3 regions of the Dyella sp. NPDC103356 genome follow, and region 3 is predicted to be linked to each of the others. Evidence: riboswitches for the same ligand, from Rfam matches in the RefSeq annotation. Region 3 holds a riboswitch; each other region holds the start of a gene.
The links. A riboswitch is a leader RNA that binds a small molecule or an ion and turns the genes downstream of it on or off. The one in region 3 is predicted to bind cobalamin.
Positions count from the first base shown of each region.

Region 1: it holds a riboswitch for cobalamin, as region 3 does, so the genes downstream of both, ACZ6WW_RS13195 (ribonucleoside-diphosphate reductase subunit alpha) here and btuB (TonB-dependent vitamin B12 receptor) in region 3, are expected to answer to the same signal.
Region 2: it holds a riboswitch for cobalamin, as region 3 does, so the genes downstream of both, metE (5-methyltetrahydropteroyltriglutamate--homocysteine S-methyltransferase) here and btuB (TonB-dependent vitamin B12 receptor) in region 3, are expected to answer to the same signal.

Region 1 covers NZ_JBVJLZ010000005.1:143,107-150,302, forward strand. The annotation lists gene ACZ6WW_RS13185 (ribonucleotide-diphosphate reductase subunit beta) at 1-903, opposite strand, end outside; gene ACZ6WW_RS13190 (GIY-YIG nuclease family protein) at 981-1,316, shown strand; gene ACZ6WW_RS13195 (ribonucleoside-diphosphate reductase subunit alpha) at 1,414-3,915, opposite strand; cobalamin riboswitch at 4,074-4,291, opposite strand; gene tcuC (tricarballylate/proton symporter TcuC) at 4,425-5,714, opposite strand; gene ACZ6WW_RS13205 (peptidase C13) at 5,724-6,116, opposite strand; gene zapE (cell division protein ZapE) at 6,142-7,196, opposite strand, start outside.
Region 2 covers NZ_JBVJLZ010000012.1:118,020-125,215, forward strand. The annotation lists gene ACZ6WW_RS21780 (TrbL/VirB6 family protein) at 1-113, shown strand, start outside; gene ACZ6WW_RS21785 (DUF4189 domain-containing protein) at 145-666, shown strand; gene ACZ6WW_RS21790 (hypothetical protein) at 883-1,467, shown strand; gene ACZ6WW_RS21795 (GNAT family N-acetyltransferase) at 1,537-1,983, shown strand; gene ACZ6WW_RS21800 (GNAT family N-acetyltransferase) at 1,980-2,639, opposite strand; gene pdxR (MocR-like pyridoxine biosynthesis transcription factor PdxR) at 2,739-4,193, shown strand; cobalamin riboswitch at 4,190-4,439, shown strand; gene metE (5-methyltetrahydropteroyltriglutamate--homocysteine S-methyltransferase) at 4,657-6,942, shown strand; gene ACZ6WW_RS21815 (acyl-CoA thioesterase) at 7,083-7,196, shown strand, end outside.
Region 3 covers NZ_JBVJLZ010000003.1:78,831-86,026, forward strand. The annotation lists gene ACZ6WW_RS07320 (cobyrinate a,c-diamide synthase) at 1-20, opposite strand, end outside; gene cobO (cob(I)yrinic acid a,c-diamide adenosyltransferase) at 23-622, opposite strand; gene ACZ6WW_RS07330 (hypothetical protein) at 646-1,239, opposite strand; gene ACZ6WW_RS07335 (hypothetical protein) at 1,377-1,970, opposite strand; gene btuB (TonB-dependent vitamin B12 receptor) at 2,008-3,849, opposite strand; cobalamin riboswitch at 3,961-4,180, opposite strand; gene ACZ6WW_RS07345 (phosphocholine-specific phospholipase C) at 4,355-6,412, shown strand; gene clpB (ATP-dependent chaperone ClpB) at 6,448-7,196, opposite strand, start outside.

The DNA of each region.
Region 1 (7,196 bases), on a different contig from region 3:
CTTGGTGCCGTACTTCTTGGGCAGGTCGAGCTGGACCAGACGCTGGTCGGCGCAGTATTCGAGGTATTGGCGCATGTCGTTGACCGAAAGGCCGGCGACGCCGCCGGACAGCACGTCGGCCGCGAACTGCGTTTCGCAGGCGATGGCGTCTTCCATCATCTGCTCGATCTGCGTGCGCATCGCGTCATCGAACAATTCGGGTTCTTCTTCGCGCACCTTGCGCACCACCGCGAACGCAAACGCCATATGGCCGCTTTCGTCGCGGAACACCCAGTTGGTGCCCGAGGCCAAGCCATGCAGCAGGCCGCGCGAACGCAGGAAGTAGACATAGGCGAAGGCGGCATAGAAGAACAGGCCTTCGATGCACGCGGCGAAGCAGATCAGGTTGAGCAGGAACTGACGGCGCTGTTCCTTGGTTTCCAGGCGCTGCACGTTCTGGATCGAGTCGATCCACTTGAAGCAGAACTCGCCCTTCTGGCGGATCGATGGAATGTTCTCGATCGCGTCGAAGGCCTTGTTGCGCTCGGCCGGGTCGGGAATATAGGTATCGAGCAAGGTGAGATAGAACTGCACGTGCAGCGCTTCTTCATACAGCTGGCGCGACAGATACATGCGCGCTTCGGGCGCATTGATGTGCTGGTAGAGATTCAGCACCAGGTTATTGGAAACGATGGTGTCGCCGGTGGCGAAGAACGCGACCAGGCGATGAATCAGGTGACGATCCGCATCGGACATCTTCGACTTGAGGTCGGTGACGTCGAGCGAAAAATCGACTTCGTCCACCGTCCAGGTGTTCTTGATCGCATTGCGATACATCTCGTAGAACTCGGGGTAGCGCATGGGGCGCAAGGTGAGTTCGAAGCCCGGGTCGAGGATGTGTTGTGGTTTGTTTTGGGTCGACATGGGTGGCCTTCAAATCAAATAGATGTGTCGGAAGTCGCTGGGTCCCGGCGTTCGCCGGGACGACGAACAGAGGCGACATGGAGCGACTGAATGCATTTTTGTTCTTGGACGATCATAGGGGCATGTCGCGAGAACCTTGCGTTTACATGCTTGCCAGTGGACGAAATGGAACGTTATATGTGGGTGTTACGTCGAATCTGGTGAGGCGGGTTTGGCAGCATCGTGGTGAATTTGTTGCTGGATTCACGGCGTGCTACCGAGTGCATGATCTGGTTTGGTATGAGTTGCATGACACGATGGAGTCGGCGATCAAGCGTGAGAAAACATTGAAGAAATGGCGGCGCGCTTGGAAGCTTGAGCTTATCGAGGCCATGAACCCTTATTGGCGCGATCTCTACGACGACATCACCTGACCGTCGTCCCGGCGAACGCCGGGACCCAGTGCCTTTCAACTTTGCCGCAAGCGTGAAAGACGCTGGGCCCCGGCGTTCGCCGGGGCGACGTGAGGTTTTATTGGCAGGCTTCGCAGTACTCGGGGTTCTCGAGCGAGCAGAACACAGCAGCCGTCGCCGACTCCTGCGCATCCACCATCGGCGCTTCTACCTTAGCGGTCGGCGCCGAAACCGTCGTCTTGGCAATCTTGGTAGCCGGCCGCGAACGCAGGTAATACGTCGTCTTGATCCCCGACTTCCACGCGTACATATACATCGAGCTCAACTGACCGATGTTCGGATTTTCCATGAACAGGTTCAGCGACTGGCTCTGGTCGATATACGCACCGCGTGCGGCGCCAAGATCGATCAATGCCTTCTGCGGCAGTTCCCACACCGTGCGATAGATCAGGCGCAGGCGCTCGGGGATCGCGGCGATGCCCTGGATCGAACCGTCGGCCAGCTTGATCGCGTCGCGCACTTCGCTCGTCCACAGGCCCAGCGTTTTCAGCTCATCGGCAAGGTAGCGGTTGACCACCAGGAAGTCGCCCGACAGCGTCTCGCGCTTGAACAGGTTGCTCACCTGCGGCTCGATGCACTCGTAGCAACCGGCGATCGAGGCGATGGTTGCGGTCGGTGCGATCGCGATCAGCAACGAATTGCGCAGGCCGTGGGTCTTGATGCGCTCGCGCAAGGCATCCCAGCGTGCCACATCGTTCGGCTTGGCCTGCGGCCAGTAGTCGAACTGCAGTTCGCCATTGGCGGCGCGGCTTTCATCGAAGCCCGGGTGCGCGCCCTGCTTCTGTGCGATCTCGTTCGATGCGTCGAGCGCATTGAAATAAATCTCCTCGGCGATGCGCGTGGACAGGGCCAGCGCTTCGCTCGAATCGAACGGCAGACGCAGCTTGAAGAACACGTCCTGCAGGCCCATCACGCCCAGGCCGACCGGACGCCATTTGCGGTTGGCGGTGGCGGCGGTGTCGATCGGATAGAAGTTGAGATCGATCACACGATCGAGCTGACGCACGGCGGTACGCACGGTAGCGGCAAGCTTGGCAAAATCGACCGCGCCGTCGACCACATGACGGGCGAGATTGATCGAACCGAGATTGCATACTGCCGTTTCGCCGGCCGAGGTCACTTCCAGGATCTCGGTGCACAGGTTGGACAGATGGATGACGTTCTCGGGTTTGGCCGTCTGATTGCTGGTGGCGTTCGAACGGTCCTTGAAGGTCATCCAGCCGTTGCCGGTCTGCGCCAGCGTGCGCAGCATGCGGGCGTACAGCTCGCGCGCCTTGACCTTCTTGACGGCCAGCCCGGCCGCTTCAGCGTCGCGATAGGCCTGCTCGAAGGTTTCACCCCAGCTATCGACGAAATGCGGCACCACTTTCGGGTCGAACAGCGACCAGTCGCTGTCGGTCTCGACGCGGCGCATGAATTCGTCGGGAATCCAGTTGGCCAGATTGAGGTTGTGCGTGCGACGCGCATCGTCGCCGGTGTTGTCGCGCAGTTCGAGGAACTCCTCGATGTCCGCATGCCACGGCTCCAGGTACACGCAGGCCGCGCCCTTGCGCTTGCCGCCCTGGTTCACTGCAGCGACCGAGGCGTCCAGCGTCTTCAGCCACGGCACCAGGCCGTTGGAATGACCGTTGGTGCCCTTGATCAGCGAACCGCGCGAACGCACGCGCGAGTAGGCGAGGCCAATGCCGCCGGCAAACTTGGACAGCTTGGCGACGTCGCCGTACTTCTCGTAGATCGATTCGAGCGAATCGGTCGGCGAGTCGAGCAGGAAGCACGAAGACAACTGCTCGTGCGAGGTGCCGGCATTGAACAGCGTCGGCGAGCTCGCAATGTATTCGAGCGACGAGAGCAGGCGATACAGCTCCAGCGTCTCGCCCATGTCGTTGCCGCCGAGCGCGCAGGCGATGCGCATGAAGAAATGCTGCGGCGTCTCGATCACCTTGCGCTGTTGCGGATGACGCAGCAGGTAGCGATCGTACACCGTGCGCAGGCCGAAGTATTCGAAGCGGCGCGTGGCCAGCGGATCGATCGCATCGTTGAGCTTGCGCGCATTGGCGACGACAAAGTCACGCAGACGTGCATTGAGGATGCCCAGCTCGGCACCGCGCGCGATCGACTGCGAGAAGCTCTGTATTTCCTGGCCGCTGACTTCCTTTTCGATAAAGGCGCCGAGCAGGCGCGCGGCGAGCTGGCCGTATTCCGGCTCTTCGGCGGTAAGCGCCGCGGCCGTACGGATGGACAGTTCGTCCAGCTCCTGGGTGGTGGCGCCATCGTAAAGGCCGCCGATGGTCTTCAGGGCGACGCGCAGCGGGTCGACCCCGTGCAGGCCCTCGCCGCTGCGGGTGACCGCGCGCACGATCTTGTTGACGTCGACGATCTCCTGGCCACCGTTGCGCTTGGTCACGCGCATCTGGCCCGGGTTGTGCGGTGGCGTCAGCGCAAACGGAGTTTCCGTTGCGGCAGGGGAGGTCGAGCCGGTGCTGGCAGCATCGGCGGAGAAAGGAGAAGCGTCCACGCGACCGACGAGGCGTTCGCGCGTGGAAGTATCGAGAGGTTGCATGGCGGCAGCGCTCCAGCAAAAAAGTTCGTTTCGCCTGCTCCCGCGCGCAGGGCTGAAAGGTGTGATGTAAGGGTTCCGCGAACGGTCGTATGGCGAGGCTAGGTGCCCCGCGTCCACGACGCGCTTCCCCGCGGAAGCCGCCATCACTCACCGCGGCGGCAGGCCGCGATGTGTCGGCAGGTCTTCGGACTCGTGGACGAGGATCATTCCGGGCGATCCACCTACTTGCCCCCGCTTCCCAGCCTTACCGGCCAGTGCGATGGGGGTGTTCGTTTCCACTTACCGCTGCGGGGCAGTTCCGGATTTTCACCGGGATTCCCTATTAAGCCGATCCGACCGTGGGTCTGAGAAAGGCACCGACGAGGCACAACATATCGGGGTCCAGGGGTCTGGTCAACCCAATAATTTGTGGATAAGCCGGTGGATAAATACAAACGAAGCAGCCTGTTCAGGCGCTTGCAGGAATTTGCAGCTTTGTACGAATCGCCTGTCATTGGCCCGGTCCGGGCCTAGCCCCGATGCATGCCCCGGCTACGCGGGTCCCGGAACACCAGCCAGGTTGCCACCAGGCCGCATAGCGCGGCGAAGGACAGCCACAGGCCGGGCGCCGCCTTGTCGCCGGTGGTATGGATCAGCCATTGCGATATGGCCAGGCTGGAGCCGCCCAGGGTGGTGGCCAGGCTATAGGCCAGCGAAAAGCCGGTGGTGCGGACCTGGGCGGGCATGATCTCGGTCAGGGTCACCACCAGGGCGCCGTTGTAGCTGGCATAGATAAAGGACAGCCACAGCTCGACCACGAGCAACCGGCCGAAGCCGGGCTCCGCGACCAGCCAGCGCAGTACCGGATAAGCGGTCAGCAGCGCCAGCATGGTGCAGGCCAGCAGCAGCGGGCGGCGACCGATGCGGTCGGAGAGCGCGCCCATGATCGGCAGCCAGATGAAATTGGAGACGCCCACGCACAGCGTCACCAGGAACACGTCGAAGGTGGACAGCTTCAACACCTCGCTGCCGAAGGTCGGGGTATAGGCGGTGATCAGATAGAACGACACCGTCGTCATCATGACCAGGGCGACGCCGATCAGCACGATGCGCCCATGCGCGAGCATCGAGCGGTAGATCTCGCCAAAGCTTGGCTGCCGGCGCGAAAGAAACTCCTCGGTCTCTTCCAGCGAGCGGCGGATGACGAACAGGAACGGCACGATCAGGCAACCCACCAGAAACGGAATGCGCCAGCCCCAGCGGTCGATGGTCGCCGGAGGCATCCAGTACTGCAGCAGCAGGCCGATCGACGCGGCGAACACCACGGCGACCTGCTGGCTGGCCGATTGCCACGAACAATAGAAGCCACGCTGGCCGGGCCGCGCGATTTCGCTGAGATAAACCGAGACGCCACCCAGCTCCACGCCGGCGGAAAAACCTTGCAGCAGCCGACCGGCCAGCACCAGCAGGGGCGCGAGCACACCGATCGTCGCGTAATCGGGTACGGCGGCGACCAGCAGCGTGCCGACAGCCATCAACAACAAGGTAAGGATCAAACCCTTGCGGCGGCCGTGATGGTCGATATAAGCCCCCAGCACGATCGCGCCCACCGGCCGCATCACAAAGCCGGCGGCAAAGGCGAGCAGGGTCAAAAGCAGCGAGGCATAGGCGCTATGGCTCGGAAAGTACGCACGTGCAATGGCCGGGGCGTAATAGCCATAGACCATGAAGTCGTACATCTCGAGAAAATTGCCGCTGACCACCCGCACGATGGCCTTGAAGCTTTCCTTGCGCGAGCGCGGCGTGGCGGCAGACGTCATGGACCGGGCTCAGGGCACGACGCTGACGTCGATCTCGATCGGGTAATCCGTCTGACCGGGTTGCACCGGTGGCTTGGGGAACGTCCAGGCCGAGAATTGCCCGGCGACGCACTTGGCCACGGGTGTGGGCACGCGCACGTCCACCCGTAGCGGATGGCCATCCGGCGAGATATCGGCCACCAGCGTGAAAGGCGACTTGTCTGCTGGCGCGTTGCTCTTGATGCAACCCTTGAGCGTGTCGGTCATCGGATCGCCGGTCTTGTCCCAGAACAGCTTCTGGTAGGCGGGACCGGTGGCCGCGCCTTCGGCCAGCTTCGCGCGGGTGACGCGCGTGGAGAAGTCGTCCACGGCCGGCGTTTGCGGCGCGCCCATCAGCAGGGCGAGGCTTATCAGGCTGAGCATGGTGTTGCCTCCTAGGATCTTGCGTTCAATCGGATCGGTGATCGAGCGCCAGGTACGCCTCGCTCTGCATTTCGATCAGGCGCGATTCGGTACGACCAAACTCCGCGCGCAAGCGTTCGCCATCGTACAGCTCGGTGATCGGTGCGGCAGCGGAAAGAATCAACTTGACGTGACGGTCGTAGAACTCGTCCACCAGCAGCACGAAGCGCTTGGCCGCGTCCTCGCTGTAGACGGTAAATTGCGGCACGTTGGAGACGATGATCGCCGGTCCGGCTTTAGCCAGTTCAATGTAGTCGGACACAGCGCGCGGCCCTTCGCAGAGCGCATCGAATTCGAACCAGAGGATATTGTCGGCGCGTTTGCGCAAGGGAATCGGTCGATCGTTGATGACGATATCGCCACCCTCGACAACATCGCCGACGGCCTGCGTGGTGAAGATCTTCGACAGCGCGCGCTCGGCTTCTGCACTCGGCGGCGTGTGATACACCGGTGCCTGCGATAGCGCACGCAGGCGCCAGTCGCGGCTGGAGATCATTTCCACCACGTGGCAGCGCTGTTCGAGCAAGGCGATCGCCGGCAGGAAGCGGGCGCGTTGCAGGCCGTCCTTGTAGAGATTCTTTGGCGCGGTGTTCGACGTCGTCACCAGCGTGACGCCGCGGGCGAACAAGGCGTCGAGCAGGGTGGCAAGAATCATCGCATCGCCGATGTCGTTGACCAGGAACTCGTCCAGGCACAGGACGCGACACCGCTGCGCGATACCGGCGGCCACTTCGATCAGCGGATCCTGGCGCTCGCCCAGTTCGCGCAGACGCTCATGCACCTCGCCCATGAAGCGGTGATAGTGGCGGCGCAATGCCACGCCAGGTGGCAGGCTCGACACGAACAGGTCCATCAGAAACGTCTTGCCGCGACCGACGCTGCCCCAGAGGTACAAGCCGGGCACGGGCTCCGACGATTCGTTGCCGAGCAGCGATTTCAACTTTCCGAAGAAGCCGCTGTTGTCCTGCCTGGTTTCGCAGAGCGATGCATACAAGCGATCGAACTCGGGCAGCAGCGCCTGCTGCGCGGGATCGGCTTCCC
Region 2 (7,196 bases), on a different contig from region 3:
GCCCCGCGAGCGACACGAGTACGGGTGGGAGCCAGGCGGGACGCGTGGCTGGGAATACCTATACTCCTCAGGCCGATGCGATCAAAACAGTGGCGCCGCCAGTCAGTCGCTGAGCCAGTACAGTTCAACTTAAGAGATCCAACCATGAAGTCACTGGGTATCCTGTTATTGCTTCTGGGCTTGTCCTTGTTTTTTAACAGGGCAGTGCATGCCGAAGGTAACTGCCCGGAAGGCTACTACCCGATCGGAGGCGACCCCAGCACGGGCGCCCCCCAGGGATGCGCGCCCATACCTGGATATGGCCAGGGACAACAGCAAGGCCGGCCCTCCGTGCCTGAGGTCCAGTGGGTCGACCGCTGGGGCGCCATTGCGTCGGACGCGAAGCAAGGAAGCATTGGCGTCGCCAACGATCTGGCGACAAAAGACAATGCGGAGGGTGCTGCTCTCGCGGACTGCCGTTCGAGAGGTGGTGCGAACTGCAAGGTCGACACGCGATTCCGAAATGCGTGTGGTGTGGTGATTGCCGGGGACGCGAGTTTCAATGTGTGGAGTGCTCCCACCACGGGTGAAGCCGTTAAGGTGGCCATGAAAACGTGCACTGACTCCGGAACAACCAATTGTCATGTCTACTACTCGGCTTGCAGTTCTGCTCAGCGGGTTCGATAACCGACGTCAAAGAGTTCGCAAAGCTGCGGTTCTGGTTCATCCCTTGATGCCGATGCTGTGATGACAACGCGCCTCAGGTAAGGCGAGCCGGTATGACATGCCGGTTTTCTTGGTTATTAATGGCCTTGTCGTCGCCGTCTGGCGATGTGGCTGAGGCCATGGCTCATGGTGGATCGGTAACCGGGTTCACGGTTATGGACTCGATAAGCCGCGAAAATGAACCATAACGCTGCCTTGGGGGTGCAGTCGCGATTGGCGTACTGGTGCGAGGAGGTCGCGGTGCATTGGATGATTCAGAAAACCAATTGGCTGGGTTTGGCGCTGCGCGTCAAGAATGAAGCCGCGTACGCTTTTCTCTTGTTGCTGTTGGCTGCGCCGGTCACCGTGCTGGGTTCCAGACTCGGTAGCAACGGATTGCTGCAGTTGTCCAAATGGATAACTGCTGCGGTAGCCCTGCTGGAACTGGCTGTCGCCATAACGGGCTCGTCTTTCACCTATAAAGTCAGGCGTTATTGGGTCAGGCGCTGGAAAGGCGTGTCGGATGCCTATGCGCAATCGCTGCACCACTCGTTGCGTAGAGCAACATCGCTTGCACTATCGACTTGGCTGCTTGCGATCTCGACGCTGTGCCTTCCCTTGGTGATGGATTTGATGATTCGGGTGCCGGAGTTGGGCCTGCTGTTCGTGCCTTACATCCTGTTGTTGGGCATGCAATGGTTCAATATCCGTACCTATAGCGAACTGGCCATGACTATGGCGACGAGCGGGCACGCGCCAGCGGCGGTTGTCCAAAGTGTCTAGCGGTACGTGAGCGGAGCGCTGGGTTGGTCCTGTTCGCCAACTATTGCACTTGATGTGTATCATCGAACGATGAATGCCATACGCCCCGCAACATCGGCGGATTTCGCCACGCTGGTGCCTATCTGGGAAAGTTCGGTGCGCGCAACGCATGACTTTCTGACCGAAGCGGACATTGATTTCTATCGACCGCTGGTGCTCACCTACTTGCCGACCTTGTCGGTGCATTGTTTCGTGATGAAAGCAGGTCAGATTGCCGGCTTTATCGCGGTTGGCGGCGATCAGATCGAGATGTTGTTTGTCGCTGCCGAGGCGCGTGGGCAGGGCGTAGGCAAGGCCTTGCTTGTTCATGCGATCGACAACCTTGGCGCCACGCGTGTGGATGTCAACGAACAGAATACGCAGGCCGTCGATTTCTACCGGCACGCGGGGTTTGGCGTTGTCGGAAGTTCACCGTTGGATGGCACGGGCAAGGCATTTCCTTTGTTGCACATGAGTCTTGCACGGGTGATTTCCTAGAAGCGCAGCGGAGCATTCTGTTGCCCGGTTTCATCGAAATTTTCAGACGCCAGCCACGTCTCGTAAACGGCCTTCAGTCGGGGCCAGTCGCGGTCGAGCATGGAAAACCACGCGGTATCGCGGTTGCGCCCTTTGACCACGACGTGCTGACGGAAGATACCTTCGAATTCGAAGCCGAACCGTTGCGCGGCTCGGCGCGAAGGTTCGTTGGCGTTGTCGCATTTCCATTCGAAGCGGCGATAGCCGAGCGTCTCGAAGACGTAGCGAGCGTGCAGGTAAAGCGCCTCGGTGGTGATGCGGCTGCGTGCAATGGCCGGGCCCCACAGTACGTGTCCGACTTCGATCACGCCATGCGTCGGGTCGATGCGCATCAGTGCCTGGCGACCTTCCGCTTTGCCCGTCTGCTGATCGATCACGGCGAAAAATAGCGGGTCGACCGATGTGCTGCTCTTTTCCAGCCACGGCATGAACGCCGTCATGTCGGCGGGCGGGGTATCGAAAAGATAATGGAAGCGCTGGTCCGCGCCCGGTGCCTGTGCCGACGCCAGCAGGTCCTGTCCATGTCGGGCTATGTCCAACGGTTCGAGACGCGCGTAACGACCTTCCAGCGTGATGCGTTCCGGGCGTGGCACGCCCTTCCAAGCGGAGAGATTCATGGAGCTCCTGGCGGGCAGTGATGAACTTTGCACGCCAGCATCTTCTTGGCTCAACAGGACTGCCGTAAACTACCACTTTGCTATTTTTGGTCAGTCCAGTTGATCGATATCACGACGCCATCGGCCGCCTGGCCGCCGCTGGACAAAGCTTCGGGTGATCTCGAAGGCCAGATCTATCGGTTGGTTCGCGAGCGGGTCTTGCAGGGCCAGTTGTCGCCGGGTCAGCGGCTGCCATCGACGCGCAGCCTGGCTGGAGCGCTCAGCGTTGCCCGTTCCACGGTGGTCAATGCGTACGAGCGGCTGAAGAATGAGGGCTACCTGCGAGCCTCGGCGGGATCGGCCTGTCGCGTCTCCGCGATGGCTCAGGCGCCTTTTCAAGAGCGAGGCCAGAAGCGCGCCGTGGAATTGCCGCTGGCGGCGGAGCCGGCGGTCGCAGGCAAATGGTTTGCACCGGCCATTCCTGATCTCTCTCGTTTTCCGCATGCCGCCTGGGCTCGCTGCCTTGGCGCAAGAGCGCGGTCGCTGCGCATTCACGACCTCGGCTACGGTGAAGCCTCCGGTCTGGGTGCGTTGCGTACGGCGATTCTCGATCACATCGGCGCGACACGTGGCGTCGTGGCACGGCCGGAGCAGTTGCTGATCGTGCCGTCGACACGCGCGGCGATCGATCTGTTGAGCTCGCTCGTGTTGAGCAAGGGCGATGCGGTCAGCAAGGTTGCCTGGGTGGAAGACCCTGGTTACCCCACCGCCAAAGCGTTGTTGAGTGCGGCTGGCGCAACGCTGGTGCCTGCGCGATGCGATAGCGAAGGCATCGATCTGGGCGCGATCGAAGGACCGCCGCCGCGCCTCATCTATGTCACGCCATCGCACCAATACCCCACGGGCATGACCATGAGCCTTTCGCGGCGCATGGCACTTCTGGCGACGGCGAAAACGCATGGCGCGGTGGTGATAGAGGACGACTACGACAGCGAATTTCAGTACGGATCGCGTCCCATCGCCTCGCTGCAGGGCATCGATCGCCATGGGGTTGTCGCCTACCTGGGCACGTTCTCCAAGACGCTTGCTCCAGGGCTGCGTGTGGCATATGCCGTCGTGCCACCATCGTTGTTGTCGGCGGCCACGGAGCTTCAGCTTTTGCGCAGCGCGGTCGTTCCCATCCACGTGCAGGCGGCATTGGCGGACTTCATCGGCGAAGGGCGTTTCCGTGCGCACCTGCGGCAGATGAATGCCCTTTACGCGTCGCGCATGGCGGCGACGGTGGACGCGTTGCAGCATCATCTCGGGGAGATATTGCGGATCGGTGTCGGTACCGGCGGCTTGCAACTGGCGACATGGTTTCACGATGAGTGCGTCGATGATCGTGCCATCGCACTAGCGCTCAACGCGCAAGGCTTCGCGATGCGGCCGATGTCGTCGTTCTATCTCGGGCGATCCAAGCCCGGCTTGTTGTTCGGGATTGCCCAGGTGGTGACCGAGGACGTCGAGCGCCTGGCCGGCCGTATCAGGAACATCGTCGTGCCCTTGCTTGACGGCGCATCGCCGCAGGCGTAATTTCCACTCGCCGACGGTATCCATCTCTCTATTAAGATAAAGAGATGGATTTAAAAGGGAAGCCGGTACGGCCTTGGAGGGTTTTCTTCCCGGGCCAATTCCGGCGCTGCCCCGCAGCGGTGTGTGGAAACGACCTTCGCCATGAGCACTGGCCCTTCGGGGGCCGGGAAGCGGCGAACACTAGGCGAGGCATCCCCGTGCCTCATGTCCACGAGCCCGAAGACCTGCCTCGGCCAGGGAATCCATCCCCTGCCTGACCTGGAACCTCCGCGGGGAGGTTGGCCGGAGCCTGGTCGTCGCGGCGCATGGCTGCGGCGCTTGGCTCCCGTACGTCCTCGCGTGGGTTTCGGTTCGCCCGAGGGGGCGAAGGTCGCTCGTGTGCCTGCGTCGTGGCCCCAAGGCTGCGGTGTCGTTGCGCGATTCCTTCGTTCCTCATTCAACACGAATCGAGGACACATCGCTTATGGCTACTCTTTCCAACCTGGGTTTTCCCCGTATCGGCGCAAAGCGCGAGCTCAAACACGCGCTGGAAGCGTTCTGGCGGGGCGACTCGACATCACGGCAACTGCTGGATTCGGCGGCCCAACTCCGTCGCAGGCATTGGCAACTGCAGCGCGACGCTGGTGCCGACGTCGTGCCGTGCAACGATTTTTCGCTGTACGACCAGGTGCTCGATACCGCCTTTTTGTTCGATGCCATTCCCGAGCGCTATCGCGCGCTGGCCGACGCCGACCCGCTGGCCGGCTATTTCGCGCTGGCGCGCGGTACCCAGAGCGGCGGCCACGATCTGCATGCGCTGGAAATGACCAAGTGGTTCGATACCAACTACCACTACCTGGTGCCCGAACTGAAAAAGGGCCAGACCTTTCGCTTGCGCGGCGACAAGCCGGTCGCCGAATTCCTCGAGGCCAAGGCATTGGGTTTCAATGCGCGGCCGGTGCTGTTGGGGCCGGTCAGTTTTCTATTGCTGTCGAAAACGGTCGACGGTAGCGATCGTCTCGCCTTGCTCGGGCAGTTGTTGCCGGCCTACATCCGCCTGTTACGACAACTGGATGCCGCGGGTGCCGAATGGGTGCAGATCGACGAGCCTTGCCTGGTGCTCGATCAGGATGCGGACGATCATGCGGCCTATTTGAAGGCCTATACGGCGCTGGCTGACGTCGATGGTCCCAAGCTGATGTTGACCACGTATTTCGGCGAGCTGGGCGCCAATCTTGCCCTGGTGAACAAACTGCCGGTCGCCGGCGTGCATGTCGATCTGGTACGCGCACCCGGGCAGCTCGATGCGGTGCTCGATTCGCTGCCCGTTTCGCGTGTGCTTTCGCTCGGCTTGGTGGATGGACGCAATGTGTGGCGCGCGGATCTCGATCACGCGCTGGCGTTGGCGCGCCGTGCGAAAGAGCGTATTGGCGATGCGCGTCTGCATATCGCGCCGTCTTGTTCGCTGCTGCATGTGCCGTTCGATGCATCGGTGGAGACGGCGTTGCCCGGCGATCTGCACGGGTGGTTGGCATTTGCCCGGGAAAAGATCGGCGAATTGCGCACCTTGGCCGATGCCCTTGCCGACCGGCCATCCGCGCACACTGCGCTGAAGCAGGCGCGCGAAAGCCTTGCCAGCCGCCGTCGATCGGACAAGGTGCATCGGCCCGAGGTGGGGGCACGTATCGCGTTACTGGATGCTGGCGCCTCCCGCCGCTCGTCTTCCTACGACGAGCGGCGTCGGCTGCAGCAAGCGAAGCTGGGATTGCCGCTGTATCCCACGACCACCATCGGTTCGTTTCCACAAACCCACGAAGTGCGCGACGCGCGTGCTCGAAACAAGTCGGGCAAGTTTTCGGATGCCGACTACGATGCGTTCATTGCCGCTGAAACCGAAAAATGCGTGCGTTTCCAGGAAGAGATTGGCATCGACGTACTCGTGCATGGTGAGTTCGAACGCAATGACATGGTGGAGTACTTCGGCGAGCAACTGGATGGCTTCGCTTTCACCAAGTTGGGCTGGGTGCAGAGCTACGGCTCGCGTTGCGTCAAGCCGCCGATTATTTTCGGCGATGTGCATCGCCCGCGCGCGATGACGGTGAAGTGGTCCAGTTATGCGCAATCGCTGACGTCCAGGCCAATGAAGGGCATGTTGACCGGTCCGGTGACCGTGCTGCAGTGGTCGTTCGTGCGTGACGATCAGCCGCGCGCGGCGACGTGTCGCCAGATCGCACTGGCCTTGCGCGACGAGGTGCTCGATCTGGAAAGCGCGGGAATCGGCGTGATCCAGATTGATGAGCCCGCCTTGCGCGAGGGGTTGCCGTTGCGTCGGGCCGATTGGCAGGGTTATCTGGACTGGGCGGTCGAATGCTTCCGTATCACGGCCTCGAGCGTGGCCGACCGGACGCAGATTCACACGCATATGTGTTACTCGGAATTCAACGACATTATCGATGCGGTGGCCGCCATGGATGCCGATGTGATCTCGATCGAAACCTCGCGTTCGCGAATGGAGTTGCTCGATGCGTTCGTCAAATTCCGCTATCCGAACGAGATCGGCCCGGGTGTCTACGATATCCACTCGCCGCGTATACCCGATGCGGAGGAAATGATTTCGCTGCTGGAAAAGGCGGGCGCGGTGCTGAAGTCGGAACAGCTCTGGGTCAATCCCGACTGCGGCCTGAAGACGCGCGGCTGGCCGGAAACCCGGTCGGCCCTGGTGGCGATGGTGAAAGCGGCGCGTGCGATGCGTCAGGCGGTTGCCGCATAAGCCGGTGATGTCATGCGCGCCCGCCCGGATGGGCGCGCATGCTTGCCGGCGCGGTCGATAGCCGTCGAGAAATAACTTGCGGCAGGCGAGGGCGGGGCGGATCATGCGCCGCGTTCGATTCATGCCCAGCCGGAGCCCTCATGCCAGGTCAGCAACACGAAGTGAATTTCCGCTTTCTCGCCCAGCCCACCGACGTCAATTTCGGCGGCAAGGTGCACGGCGGCATGGTGATGAAGTGGATCGACCAGGCCGGC
Region 3 (7,196 bases):
GGGCAACGATGTTCACTCATAGTTACAGCTCGATACCTTTTTGCGCCTTGATGCCGGCTTCGAATGCGTGCTTGACCACGCGCATCTCCGTCACGGTGTCGGCGACCTCGATCAAGGCATCGGGTGCGCCGCGCCCGGTGATGACGACATGCTGATTCGGCGGGCGCGCAGCCAGTGCCGGCAACAGTTGATCGAGCGTGACGTACTGCTTGACCAGGGCGATATTCAACTCGTCGAGCAGCACGAAGTCGTATGACGCATCGCCAAGCATGCGCGCGGCGATATCCCAGGCAGCCTGTGCCGCGGCGATATCACGCGCCTTGTCCTGGGTTTCCCAGGTGAATCCTTCGCCCATCACGTGGTAATCGAGATCTTCGCCGAAGCGGCGAAAGAAAGCCTCTTCGCCGGTCGAAAAGCTGCCCTTGATGAACTGCACGACACCGCAGCGAAAGCCATGTCCCAGCGAGCGCGCCAGCATGCCAAAGCCCGACGAACTCTTGCCCTTGCCGTTACCGGTATTGACCACCAATACACCACGCTCGATGGTCGCCCGGGCGATCTTGCGATCGACCAGTTCCTTCTTGCGCTGCATGCGTTCGCGATAACGCTCATCGGCGGTCATGGCGTCGCGTTCGGTTTTATCGATCATGCGCGTGCGCTCCGCGGTGATCCAGCCATGCGTTCGGCGGCGAGGACGATTACTGCATGCAGCGCGAACACAAAGCCCACGTAGCCAGCCGTCACACCCAGCCAATGCGGGTAGTAATGCGCGATGCGCGGCACAAAGCCGGCAAACGTCGGCGTGTAATGCCCCGAGAGCATGTAGTAGCCGCCACCGGAAATGAGATAAGTGAAGAGCACCGATACCAGCACCACCAAAGCCAGTCGCGGCACACTGCGCCAGTGCAGTTCATGCCAGCGGGCATAGAAGCACCCGGATACCCATAGCGTGCCGTAGGCCGGCACCAGTACCCAATAAGCCGGGCTCAGGCACCAGTCGGTGATCGTGCCGGCAGCGAGGCTGCCAAAATCCAGCACCGATGCCAGCGCGAAAAACAACGCGAAGACCCACCAGCGTCGCAACATGGCACCCGCCAGGAAGAACACCGCCCAGGATGCGCTGGGCAGCGCATGCACGCTGGCAAAATGCTGGCCGCGTGTGCAGGTCATCAGGATCGCCAGCGCGATGCCGACGATCCACAGCGTGGATGTCTGCTTGATTGGCAATACGTTCGACATAAGGGAACCTCGAATGACCTCAGTTTTCATCGTCGCCCCGGCGAAGGCCGGGCCCAGCGTCTTTAGCGCGTTGAAGCGCAAGACACTGGATCCCGGCCTCCGCCGGGATGACGGATAAGAGAAACCAGAGGTTCCCATTAGTGACCGCCCGGGTGCTTATCTGTGGGAGCGACTTCAGTCGCGACAAGCGCGCCACCCTTCGCCAGATAACCAACCCCAAGGCGAACTAACTGAGCTACAACGATGTAAGCCATGGTAGTACGTACGAACAGCGGCCCCCACTGCCATAGCCGCGCGACATACTCAGCCACATGCGGGTTCGCGTAGCGGCCACCCAGCCAATAGAAACCGCCGTTGGAAATCGCAAACGACAAGCATGCCGCCACAAAGCCGAACGCCAGGCTGCCGAAGAACGAACGTCCGGCACCACAGGCGCGCCCGCCGTACCAAAGCACCGCATAGGCCGGCAGCAGGAACGCATAGGCCGGCGTGACGCAGAAATCGCTCACGCCGGCATAGCTGACCGACACCCAGTCCACTAGCACCGCCAAGGTAACAAAGCCGGCAAACGCCAGGTGCCGGCGCAGGTAAATGCCGCCGATAAACAACACGGCCATCGAGGCATCGGGCAGATGCATGGCATCTCCAAAATGCTTGAATCGCGTAGCGATCATGCAGGCGACCAGCAAGATCAGGATCATCGCGTTATGCGTTCGGGAGAGTGCTTTCATACCGTCTGTTACCTCTTGGCCGTGTTACTTGCGACGCTTACTGGGCCGGCTGCCAGCGCACGGTAAACATGTAGTTGCGACGTGGCTGATTGAAGAAAGCTGCCGTTTCGTAACGCTTGTCGAAAATATTGTTGGCACTGAACTGCAGACGCCAATCGCGATCCAGCGCATAGGCCACGCGCAGGTCGGTCAGCGAATAGCCGCCCAGTCGAGTGTCGTTCTCGGTATCGTCGAAGCGCTTGCCCGAGACGAAATAGCTGCCGCCGAAGCTGAACGCACCGATCTTCTTGTCCAGATCGAAACGTGCCGTCTGCTTGGCACGGCGCGGCAACAGGTTGCCGTGATCGAAATCGTTGCTCTCATCGCGCGGATCGAGCCAGTTCAACGTGCCCTGCACGGTCCAGCCGACCAGTTCGGTATGAGCTGTAGCTTCCACGCCGCGGATGCGTGCGCGGTCCACGTTGATCGGCAGGAAATTGGGGCCGGTGAACGCGATAAGGTCGCTGATCTTGGTCTCGTAGGCATTCAACGACCAACCGCCCCAGCCGTGCGTGCCGCGCAGGCCCAGCTCACCGCTGCGCGAGCGCTCTGGCTTCAGGTCCGCATTGCCGAAGTCGGGGTAGTACAGCTCGTTGAAGGTTGGCGCATGGAACGCCGTGCCGTAGCTTGCCGTCAGGCGCAGCGACTGGGTGAAGTCCCAGCCCCACAGCAGCGAGCCGGTATTGCGGCCGCCGAACTGCGTGTCATCGTCGCGCCGCACGCTGGCCTGCAACTGCTGGCTGCCGAAAGTCTGCTGCCACTGGCCGAAGACGCCGCGATCGGTGCGCCGGTCGACGACATACTCGGTGCTGCCTTGGATGTTGTCGTGCTGCACGTCGAAGCCGACGCTGTAGAGGCCGCCGCCGGCACTGATATCGGCCTGCAGCGAGCCGAGCTTGCGACGGGTATTGAACGTGTCGACGTAGACGTTATCCAGATAATCGCTGCTGAAATCCTTGCTCTGCCCCAGGGCCAGGGTCAGCGTCAGCCGATCGGACGGCTTGTAATGCACCCGGCCGCCCGCCACCTGCGACTCGGTCTTGGCGCTGTTGCTGAAAGTACCGTCGTATTCGTTGCGACCGCGAGCTTCGAAGAAGCGCGCGTCGGCATCCCATTGCTCATTGAACTTGTAGCCACCCTGCAAGGTGAGTGCGTCGTTCTTGTAGCCGTCGTTATCCGGCTCGATGGTGAAGCAGCCGCCGGGACCGCGACAGGCGTTGAAGCCATGCGTCTGGTCGTGCGAAACCTCCATCGAGTACCAGCCGGCGCCCTGCTTGCCGGCCGCACCCAGTGAGCCCTTCAGCGTGTCGTAGGTGCCGACGCCGAAGCTGGCATGCGGCACGAACGCGCCATCGGGGCGGCGGGTGAAAATCTGGATGACGCCGCCGACCGCTTCGGAACCGTACAGGCTGGAAAACGGGCCGCGCACGATTTCGATGCGCTCGATCTGCTCCAGCGGGATGTCCTGCAGCGCGGCCACGCCGGCCGAGGCCGAACCGATCTTCACGCCATCGACCAGCACCAGCACCTGATCGGCATTGGTACCGCGCATATACACCGAGGTCTGCTTGCCCTGGCCACCGGTGTTCGATAGCTGGATGCCAGGCGTGCCCTGCAGCAAGGCGACGATCGACGCCGGCTGCAGACGCTCGATATCGGCGCGATCGATCACCGTGACCGGCGCCAGGGTCTGGTCCTGCGTCTGCGCGGTGCGCGACGCGGTGACCACGACCTGATTGAGATCGGTGGTGCCGGCATCGTCCGCGAAGGCCGGGGAAAACACGGAAAGCAAGGCGGCCGCCAGCACGGCGCGGCGGAAAGTCGAAGAACGGATTGGCACAGCGTTAGCTCCCTGGACCGCGCCTACCCGCGCGGCGTCAATGGCATGGGGACAGGAGCGTGAGAGCAGGTACCGGCAAGTCGCAGCGGCCCCGACTAGGCCCGCCGCCTGTCCGGTGATACCTCCAAGGCCGGTCTCCGGGCTTGCGAGCGAGGGCATCTACCCTCCCGAGCCGCGCCTTCCCATGCTATCGAGCACAGTGGCTGTTTGCGGTTCGTTTGCTCGCCTACCGTTGCGGGGGCAGCTTCGGCTTGACCCATCGAGGGCGTACCGAATTCCCGTTTCAACCGCCGGCTCCATTGCCGACAGTCACCTTGAGGCGCGGCGATCTTAGCAGCAGCGCGATGGGTCCGTGAGTGCAATGTGTAACGGCGGGGGACTGGACAACCCGCGTCACATGGCCGGCGACTATCTAAAAACTGACCCGTGAGTGGCATCGGGCTGCAACGTCCGTGAGTTGTCCTAAGCGCCGACCGCATAGCCGACGCCACTCACGGAGCCCCCCATGAGCCAGATCGACGATATCAAGCCCAGTGACATCAGGCCCGATGACATCAGGCCCGACAACACCGGGCGACGCCGCTTCCTGAAGATGACCGCGGCCTCGGCCGGTGGCCTGGCCGCCATGTCCGCCCTGCCCCCGGTCATCCGCCAGGCCCTGGCCACCCCTGCCGCCACGGTCAATGGCGATATCACCGACGTGCAGCACGTGGTGATCTTCATGCAGGAGAACCGTGCGTTCGACCATTACTTCGGCAGCCTGGCCGGGGTCCGCGGCTTTGCCGACCGCGTGCCGGCGCCGTTGCCAGGTGGTCAGCAGAATGTCTGGCATCAGCCCGACGGCAGCAGCACGGGCTACATGCTGCCCTTCCACATGGACACCAGCACCACCAGCGGTATCTGCATCAGCGCCCCGGCGATGAGCTATCCGGTCGACACCGCGATCTGGAACGGCGGCAAGTTCGATGCCTGGAATACCGCGCGCGCTGCCGGTCTGGGCATGGGTTACTTCCAGCGTGCCGACTTGCCGTTCTACTACGCACTGGCCGACAGCTTCACCATCTGCGACCAGTATTTCTGCTCGACGCTCACCCAGACCAACCCGAACCGGCTGCATTTCTTTACCGGCAGCAACGGACTGTCGGTCGGCCAGGCAGCCACGCTGGACAACACCGAGCCGAGCGCCGGGTTCAGCTGGACCACGTATGCCGAGCGCCTGCAGAACGCCGGCATTAGCTGGAAGGTCTATCAGCAAAGCAACAATTTCGACGACAACGCATTGGCCTGGTTTGCGCCCTTCAAAAAAGCCAAAGCCGGCCAACCGCTGTACGACCGCGGCATGGCGACAGTGCCCGATCTGGTGACTGCATTCGCCAACGACGTCGCCAACAACACCCTGCCGCAGGTGTCGTGGATCGTGGCGCCGGACTATCTCTCCGAGCACGCCAACTACAAACCGGCCTATGGCGAGAACCTCTCGGCGCAGTTGCTGGCCGCGCTGGTCGCCAACCCGGCGGTGTATGCCAAGACCGTATTCATCCTCAACTACGACGAGAACGGCGGCTTCTTCGATCACGTACCGCCGCCAACGCCGCCGGCCTCGTCGGCGAACGGCCTCTCCACTGTCAGCACCACGGGCGAAATCACTGGCGGCAAGCCGATCGGCCTGGGATTTCGCGTGCCGATGATGGCGATTTCGCCGTGGTCGCGCGGTGGCTGGGTGTGCTCGGAAGTGTTCGATCACACGTCGGTCCTGCGTTTTCTCGAAACCCGTTTCGGGGTCGCCGAGCCGAACATCAGCGCTTGGCGTCGCGCGGTCTGCGGCGACCTGACTTCGGCGTTCGATTTCAGTTCCGGCAACACGTCCTGGCCCAGCCTGCCGGTCACCAGCGGCTATCCGGGGCAAGCCGATAGCGAGTGCTCGACGTTACCGTCACCCAGCGTTCCTTCCACGCCGTCGATGCCCACAGCCGAATCGACGGCAACACGACCGGCACGCGCGTTGCCGTATGAAATGGATATCCAGGGCAGCGTCAGCACATCGAATGGACGCTATGTACTCGCGTTCAACAACACCGGCGCGGCGGGTGCGGTGTTTCAGGTGTACGCCGCCAATCGGAACGACGGTCCCTGGCGTTACACGGTGGAGGCAGGCAAATCGCTCTCCGACTATTGGAGCGCAAAGACGTATACCAACAGCATCTATCAGCTTGAAGCGCATGGGCCGAACGGCTTTCTGCGCGTATGGCAAGGAAGCGTCGCCAGTGCGGCCGTCATGCCGGAGATCACGTTGGCCTACGACCCGGACAACAACCGCGTGCAACTGACGCTCACCAATGCGGGCAGCAGCGCATGCACGTTCACCGTGCGCAACGGCTATGTGTCACAAGATGTGCGTATCTATTCGGTTGGCGCGCATGGCAGTCATGTGGACAGCTGGGACCTGAGCGATTTTGCCAACTGGTATGACTTGAGCGTATCGGTGGCCGAGGCCAGCGGATGGGCGCGACGGATGGCCGGGCATATGGAGAATGGGGCGGATAGTTTTAGCGAGCCGCGATAGAAAAAGGCCCCGACTTACGTCGGGGCCCATTGGCATCAGGCTTCCTTGTGGAACACCAGATGCCCGCCCTCGGCATCCACCACAATCGTATTTCCGGCCTCGAAGCGCCCTTCAAGAATCTGCTTCGCCAGCGGGTTCTCCAGTTGCTGCTGGATCGCCCGCTTCAACGGCCGCGCGCCATACACCGGATCGAAGCCGACATTGCCCAGCAGTTCCAGCGCCTTGTCGTATATCTCCAGTTTCAACTGACGTTCCGCCAGGCGCTTCTCCAGGTAGATTAGCTGGATTTTTGCAATGGACTTGATCTGCTTCTTGTCCAGCGGACGGAACACCACCAGCTCGTCCAGGCGGTTGATGAACTCGGGACGGAAGTGCGCCTGCACCACCGCCAGTACCGACGCCTTCATCTGCATATAGTCGGCTTCGCTATCGCCGGCCTGCTCCTGGATCATCTGCGAGCCCAGGTTGGAGGTCATCACGATAACGGTGTTGCGGAAGTCGACGGTGCGACCCTGTCCGTCGGTCAGACGACCATCGTCGAGCACCTGCAACAGGATATTGAACACATCCGGATGCGCCTTCTCCACTTCGTCCAGCAGAATCACGCTGTAGGGACGACGGCGCACGGCTTCGGTCAGATACCCGCCCTCTTCGTAACCGACATAACCCGGAGGGGCACCGATCAGGCGACTCACGGAATGCTTTTCCATGAACTCGCTCATGTCGATGCGCACCATCGCATCCTGCGTATCGAACAGGAACTCCGCCAGCGCCTTGCATAGTT